3 regions of the Anaerobacillus sp. genome follow, and region 2 is predicted to be linked to each of the others. Evidence: a T-box and tRNA genes for the amino acid it is inferred to sense, from the RefSeq annotation. Region 2 holds a T-box; the other regions hold tRNA genes.
What was found. The T-box of region 2 lies ahead of tyrS (tyrosine--tRNA ligase). A T-box ahead of a tRNA ligase gene usually reads a tRNA of that ligase, here a tRNA-Tyr.
Positions count from the first base shown of each region.

Region 1: it encodes a tRNA-Tyr, which carries the amino acid that the T-box ahead of tyrS (tyrosine--tRNA ligase) is inferred to sense. The anticodon was not compared.
Region 3: it encodes a tRNA-Tyr, which carries the amino acid that the T-box ahead of tyrS (tyrosine--tRNA ligase) is inferred to sense. The anticodon was not compared.

Region 1 covers NZ_JBKBWN010000005.1:1,049-3,294, forward strand. Annotated here, with positions in the region: tRNA gene ACK4M9_RS07975 (tRNA-Gly) at 236-309, opposite strand; tRNA gene ACK4M9_RS07980 (tRNA-Arg) at 354-430, opposite strand; tRNA gene ACK4M9_RS07985 (tRNA-Gln) at 764-838, opposite strand; tRNA gene ACK4M9_RS07990 (tRNA-His) at 856-931, opposite strand; tRNA gene ACK4M9_RS07995 (tRNA-Tyr) at 992-1,075, opposite strand; tRNA gene ACK4M9_RS08000 (tRNA-Asp) at 1,108-1,183, opposite strand; tRNA gene ACK4M9_RS08005 (tRNA-Ser) at 1,196-1,288, opposite strand; tRNA gene ACK4M9_RS08010 (tRNA-Met) at 1,310-1,386, opposite strand; tRNA gene ACK4M9_RS08015 (tRNA-Ala) at 1,418-1,493, opposite strand; gene ACK4M9_RS08020 (alkaline phosphatase) at 1,944-2,246, shown strand, end outside.
Region 2 covers NZ_JBKBWN010000004.1:292,312-294,557, forward strand. Annotated here, with positions in the region: gene ACK4M9_RS07485 (transglycosylase domain-containing protein) at 1-470, opposite strand, end outside; T-box leader at 608-834, shown strand; gene tyrS (tyrosine--tRNA ligase) at 912-2,174, shown strand; gene ACK4M9_RS07495 (c-type cytochrome) at 2,232-2,246, opposite strand, start outside.
Region 3 covers NZ_JBKBWN010000016.1:323-2,568, forward strand. Annotated here, with positions in the region: rRNA gene rrf (5S ribosomal RNA) at 1-48, shown strand, start outside; rRNA gene rrf (5S ribosomal RNA) at 153-268, shown strand; tRNA gene ACK4M9_RS18095 (tRNA-Asn) at 314-388, shown strand; tRNA gene ACK4M9_RS18100 (tRNA-Thr) at 390-465, shown strand; tRNA gene ACK4M9_RS18105 (tRNA-Glu) at 480-554, shown strand; tRNA gene ACK4M9_RS18110 (tRNA-Val) at 702-777, shown strand; tRNA gene ACK4M9_RS18115 (tRNA-Thr) at 841-913, shown strand; tRNA gene ACK4M9_RS18120 (tRNA-Tyr) at 935-1,019, shown strand; tRNA gene ACK4M9_RS18125 (tRNA-Gln) at 1,029-1,103, shown strand; tRNA gene ACK4M9_RS18130 (tRNA-Lys) at 1,113-1,188, shown strand; tRNA gene ACK4M9_RS18135 (tRNA-Gly) at 1,225-1,299, shown strand; tRNA gene ACK4M9_RS18140 (tRNA-Gly) at 1,394-1,467, shown strand; tRNA gene ACK4M9_RS18145 (tRNA-Ala) at 1,657-1,732, shown strand; gene ACK4M9_RS18150 (aspartyl-phosphate phosphatase Spo0E family protein) at 1,773-1,943, opposite strand; gene sigW (RNA polymerase sigma factor SigW) at 2,118-2,246, shown strand, end outside.

The DNA of each region.
Region 1 (2,246 bases), on a different contig from region 2:
GTTGATAATGCGTCGAAACAACTCGGAGCATACTCGTGATGCATTGCTCGTTGCTCCACCCCGCGATAATATAAAATAAAGATAATTTTATTCCTGATCCTAGTAACGAAAAGACTGTTTCTTCCTCTACTAGCATTCCTCTGTTGATAATGCGTCGAAACAACTCGGAGCATACTCATGATGCATTGCTCGTTGCTCCATCCCGCGATAATTGCAAAAAAATTAATAATTGATTTGGAGCGGGTGATGAGAATCGAACTCACAACATCAGCTTGGAAGGCTGAGGTTTTACCACTAAACTACACCCGCATTGTTTAAAAACATAAACCTTAAATTAAAGGATTAAAAAAAATTGGTGCGCCCTGAGAGATTCGAACTCCCGACCTTTTGATTCGTAGTCAAATACTCTATCCAGCTGAGCTAAGGGCGCTAGTAATATCAAAGAGTTTAATCACGATGCTTTCGGACGATGTATCGCTTTGTAGCATCCTGTTTCTTCCTCTTCTCGTCATGCTTCGATGCGTATGCGTCGAAACAACTCGTAGCCTAACCAGCGATGTGTTGCTCGTCGCTGAGCTAAGGGCGCATGTAGTATATCAAAGAAGTTTAATCACGATGCTTTCGGACGATGTATCGCTTTGTAGCATCCTGTTTCTTCCTCTTCTCGTCATGCTTCAATGCGTATGCGTCGAAACAACTCGTAGCCTAACCAACGATGTGTTGCTCGTCGCTGAGCTAAGGGCGCAAAGTTACTTCAAGAAAATGGCTGGGCTATCTGGATTCGAACCAGAGAATGACGGAGTCAAAGTCCGTTGCCTTACCGCTTGGCTATAGCCCAATGTCTAAAAAATATTATGGGGCGAACGATGGGAATCGAACCCACGAATGCCGGAGCCACAATCCGGTGCGTTAACCACTTCGCCACGACCGCCATATTTTAAGAACAATTGTCTACCAATAAACTATGCCCATAAAAACAAAAAAATAAACATGGTGGAGGGGGACGGATTCGAACCGCCGAACCCTAAGGAGCGGATTTACAGTCCGCCGCGTTTAGCCACTTCGCTACCCCTCCGGAATATAAAATTATTTACATTTATATAGGAATGGCGGACCCGACCGGGATCGAACCGGCGATCTCCTGCGTGACAGGCAGGCATGTTAACCGCTACACCACGGGTCCAGTTATATTATATGGAGGAGGAAGAGGGATTCGAACCCCCGCGCGGTTTAACCCGCCTGTCGGTTTTCAAGACCGATCCCTTCAGCCAGACTTGGGTATTCCTCCGTATCATATAGGAAATTAAATTGGTAGCGGCGGAGGGATTCGAACCCCCGACCTCACGGGTATGAACCGTACGCTCTAGCCAGCTGAGCCACGCCGCCAAATGAAGAATAATATTACTTAAAATTATTATGGTGGAGCCTAGCGGGATCGAACCGCTGACCTCCTGCGTGCAAGGCAGGCGCTCTCCCAGCTGAGCTAAGGCCCCTTATATGTTTAATGTTCTCTAGCTACCCTAACTTCTTTCGAAAGACATCTACTATCGCAAGCTGAACAATAAAGTTATCTTAGAATATCTTTACTTGGTTTTTCTTTCTGTTGATCAGCACCTTTCAGTAGCGGGTGGATATATAATTTAACATAAATACTTTTCTCTCGTCAACACCTTTTTTATTTCTTCTAAATTCCTACGCATTGGTTTAACTATATTAAAATAATTTATGTAGTAGCACACATTAAATAGAAACCAATAAAGAAGGATCTCCCTTCGTCCTCCCCACCCCTTATCTCCACTTAGTTTTCATAAGCATTTATGCAGAAAAAATGTTGCGAATTTAATAGACGAATTCATGTTTTCCAATATCTACTTAGGCGCAATTTGTCTATTAGGGCAACAATATTTTTATCAACAAATTTCAAACAGAAAGCAGAGGTTCTTATGAAAATTTATAAAGTATTTTATGTGTTTTTTTTATCGTTATTTTTTATTAGTGGATGTGGCCTTAATGCACAAGGAACTACTCCACATGTTGCTAGACCAATTCAACAAGTTACAGGTAATGCTGAAGCAAACCTTACTCAAGAGAATCAAAAGATACCACCACAACAAATTCATTTAATACCAGGTGGGCAAAAACACGAAGGGTTTGAGAACGAACCTATTCAGCAAGGAGATCTTTATGTTCCTTTGCGTGATAGCGAAAACATAGATCATAATCGCCCTTCACGTAGAATGACTAAT
Region 2 (2,246 bases):
CCAGTTTGAACAGATGAATTAGTAAATTCTTGAAATGTCGCCCTTAGGATTGCTTTTGGAACAATGCCATCATGTTCAAAGAAATATTCATCCTCCGTGGCAATGACAGCATTAATGAGATGTTGAGAAATATCTTTTAACTTTATTTCTCTTCGTTCAAGATCAGAGCGAACTTCTCCGAGTAACTCACCACTGCCAAAGTAGTATTCGGATACCTCTTCATAATCGTAGATATCTTTTGCCATTTCAGTTTTGCTTCTAATTGGTTCATCTTTCACTAGAGAAGCAAAGTACCCTGCTCCTGCTGCGCCAATAAATAAAACCATCGAAGTAAAGATAATAACAAAGATTAGCAATAAGTTCCATACGACTTGATATGAAATTCTAAAGCTCTTGAATAACCTCTTAAAATTAAAAAAATTAATAAATGAACGCATTGAGAAACGTCTGTCTGAGCGCTTATTATCCATTTTATGATACCCCCTAAATAATCAGATATATTATAGCATAAAAAGTCACTATTTGGGTATTAGGGTATATTTTTATGAGAGAGTTGACATTCAAGGATATTTTTGATAAAAATGAACCAATAAAACATTTTAAATAATTAAAAGCTATGAATGGACAAAGTAGTAGGACAATCCCTGTTTTAGAGAGCTGGTGGTAGCTGCAAACCAGTACAAATTCGCCTATGAATTACTCCCATGAGCTTCCTTTGTGAACAGTTTTTACACATAAGTAGCGAAGGACGGAACAAACCGTTATATTTCCGAGGTGGAAGGTAGATGATACCTTCAACAAGGGTGGTACCGCGACTATAAGCTCGTCCCTTTTTTGGGATGGGCTTTTTCTATTTTTTTTAGAGGTCTATATCGAAGTAAACCAAAGACAGTAAAGAAGGAGATAGTAAAATGAACTTATTAAAAGATTTGGAATACCGTGGTTTGATTAATCAAGTTACAGATTTAGAAGGCTTAACAAAGCAGTTAGAAGAAGGGCAAATAACTTTGTATTGTGGATTTGATCCAACAGGTGATAGCCTCCATATTGGGCACTTGTTAACCGTGCTAACTTTGCGTCGCTTCCAATTGGCCGGTCATAAGCCACTAGCGCTCGTAGGGGGAGCTACTGGTTTAATCGGTGATCCCAGTGGTAAAAAAGCGGAAAGAACGTTAAACGAGAAAGAGATTGTTGTTCAATTCAGTAATCGGATAAAGGATCAACTCTTGCGTTTCTTAAATTTTGATGGTGAAAATTCTGCGAAAATTGTTAATAATTACGACTGGATTGGTAACCTAGATGTAATCTCGTTCTTAAGAGATGTTGGAAAGAATTTTGGAATTAATTATATGTTAGCTAAGGACTCAGTAGAATCACGAATTCAATCAGGTATTTCATTTACTGAGTTTAGCTACATGATTTTACAATCATATGACTTCTTAAAGCTATATGAGCAAGAGAACTGTCGCTTACAAATTGGTGGTAGTGACCAGTGGGGGAATATCACTGCAGGTTTAGAATTGATCCGTAAATCAACAGATGAAGAAGGGAAAGCCTATGGTTTTACAATTCCACTTGTAACGAAAAGCGATGGGACTAAGTTTGGAAAAACGGAGGGCGGAGCAATCTGGCTCGATCAAGAAAAGACATCTCCGTATGAACTTTACCAATTCTTTATTAATACCGATGATCGTGATGTTATTAAATTCTTAAAGTTTTTTACATTCTTAACACATGAAGCGATAGATCGATTAGCTGAAGAAGTTGCTACAGTTCCAGAGAAGCGAAGCGCACAGCGGAAATTAGCAGAAGAAGTTACAAGGCTTGTTCATGGCGAAGGAGCACTAGCCCAAGCAATTCGAATTTCTGAAGCTTTATTTAATGGGGATATTGCCTCACTAAATGCTTCTGAAATTAAGCAAGGCTTTAAAGATGTTCCTTCATACGAATGTCAGGAGGAAGAGATCAGTTTATTAGATTTATTAGTTACAGCGAAAATTTCTCCTTCAAAACGCCAAGGAAGAGAAGATATTCAAAATGGCGCAATCTATGTAAATGGAGAGCGAAAGACAGAATTAGAAACTGTGATTACTAAAGAAGATCGAATTGAAGGCCAATTTACGATTATTCGCCGTGGAAAGAAAAAGTATTTTTTAATTAAGTACAGTCTTTAGATGATGGTGTAGAGTTAATAGTGCAATGCTGTGAAGCAAAACAAAATTAGCTCTACACTATTTTTGTTTAGA
Region 3 (2,246 bases), on a different contig from region 2:
CGATGGTAGTTGGGGGTTTCCCCCTGTGAGAGTAGGACGTTGCTAGGCAATACCTTATTAATCTTCTAAGACTTAAAAAGTATAAATTAAAAAAGTATTGACATAGACGATAATGTATTTTATCATATCAATTGTCTATGGTATAAGATAAGCTTGGTGGCGATAGCGAAGAGGTCACACTCGTTCCCATGCCGAACACGATCGTTAAGCTCTTCAGCGCCGATGGTAGTTGGGGGTTTCCCCCTGTGAGAGTAGGACGTTGCCAAGCAAATTTTTCTGTTCTATCTATGTTGATAATGGATTATATTAACATTCCACAGTAGCTCAGTGGTAGAGCAATCGGCTGTTAACCGATCGGTCGTAGGTTCGAGTCCTACCTGTGGAGCCATGCTTCCATAGCTCAGTAGGTAGAGCACTTCCATGGTAAGGAAGGGGTCGTCGGTTCGAATCCGGTTGGAAGCTCCATCATCTTATTCTATGGCCCGTTGGTCAAGCGGTTAAGACACCGCCCTTTCACGGCGGTAACACGGGTTCGAATCCCGTACGGGTCACCAATAACCTTTAATAAATTTGGAGGATTAGCTCAGCGACGAGCGTAACATCCTTGAATTAACGTCGAGTTGTTTCGACGCATATACATCTTAGTGATACTAGAAGAGGAAGAAACAGGGTCTTCTTAGAATAAGCTTCATCAATACTTCGGAGGATTAGCTCAGCTGGGAGAGCACCTGCCTTACAAGCAGGGGGTCGGCGGTTCGAACCCGTCATCCTCCACCATGAATTTTTTCTGGCTGGAGAATTTTTTGCGTTGTAAACATAATTAAAAGCCATATTATTTATGCCGGCCTAGCTCAATTGGTAGAGCAACTGACTTGTAATCAGTAGGTTGGGGGTTCAAGTCCTCTGGCCGGCACTCTTGTTTTAAAATCGTTGTGGAGGGGTAGCGAAGTGGCTAAACGCGGCGGACTGTAAATCCGCTCCTTCCGGGTTCGGCGGTTCGAATCCGTCCCCCTCCACCATTAGAGCATTGGGCTATAGCCAAGCGGTAAGGCAACGGACTTTGACTCCGTCATTCTCTGGTTCGAATCCAGATAGCCCAGCCATATATGTTCGAGCCATTAGCTCAGTTGGTAGAGCATCTGACTTTTAATCAGAGGGTCGAAGGTTCGAATCCTTCATGGCTCACCAAAGTATTTTGCTTAAAGCAAAATAACTTATCTTATTGCGGAAGTAGTTCAGTGGTAGAACACCACCTTGCCAAGGTGGGGGTCGCGAGTTCGAATCTCGTCTTCCGCTCCATTGCATCTACCTCGAATAAGCATCCTCGCAGCAATGTGACGAGCAAACGGAGTGGCGCAGGAGCAAGACTACTAAGTAAAGATTTTTATTTAATGCGGGTGTAGTTTAATGGTAAAACCTCAGCCTTCCAAGCTGATGTCGTGAGTTCGATTCTCATCACCCGCTCCATTGCATCTACCTCGAATAAGCATCCTCGCAGCAATGCGACGAGGACCTACGGACCGTAGGAGCACACTATTATAGTGCAATAAAAATTAAGTTAGTCGGTAGTGCGACGAGCAAACGAAGTGGCGCAGGAGCAAAATCTCGAATAGTACCACTTAATTCAAGTTATTTGTCAAGATATTCCCTAATTATGGGGCCTTAGCTCAGCTGGGAGAGCGCCTGCCTTGCACGCAGGAGGTCAGCGGTTCGATCCCGCTAGGCTCCACCATACATATTTGAAAGAAAAAACCCTAGAGCATCTAGGGTTTTTATTGTCTTTCCTGATTTATATAGAATACATTTAAAAGCCTGTCCAATTTAGTACTAGCATCAACTACCACTTGAGAACTTAGGGGGTTTTCATAAGCTAGTTTGATCATACGATTACGAGCCTCTTCAATATCTTCTAGCGTAACATCTGATTCACAGTATTTCTGCATGATAATCCCTCCTCTTTGTGTGCTAATCTATTCCCTAGATAAAAAAATTTTAAACGTATTTTTGAAATTTGTGGAATTTTATTTTTAACATGATAAAATTAAATTTATTTGAAACTTATTTCAGTGTTGTTCGTAAATAGAGTAACCGCATAGAAGCGGAGGTATAAAAAGGGTATGGACACATTAGTAAAGCGCATCATCATTAATGTAAAAAAAGGTGACCAGCAGGCTTTTGCAGAATTAGTTGAGCTCTACAAAGACAAGGTATATCAAATTTCCTATCGGATGGTTGGGAATGTTCAC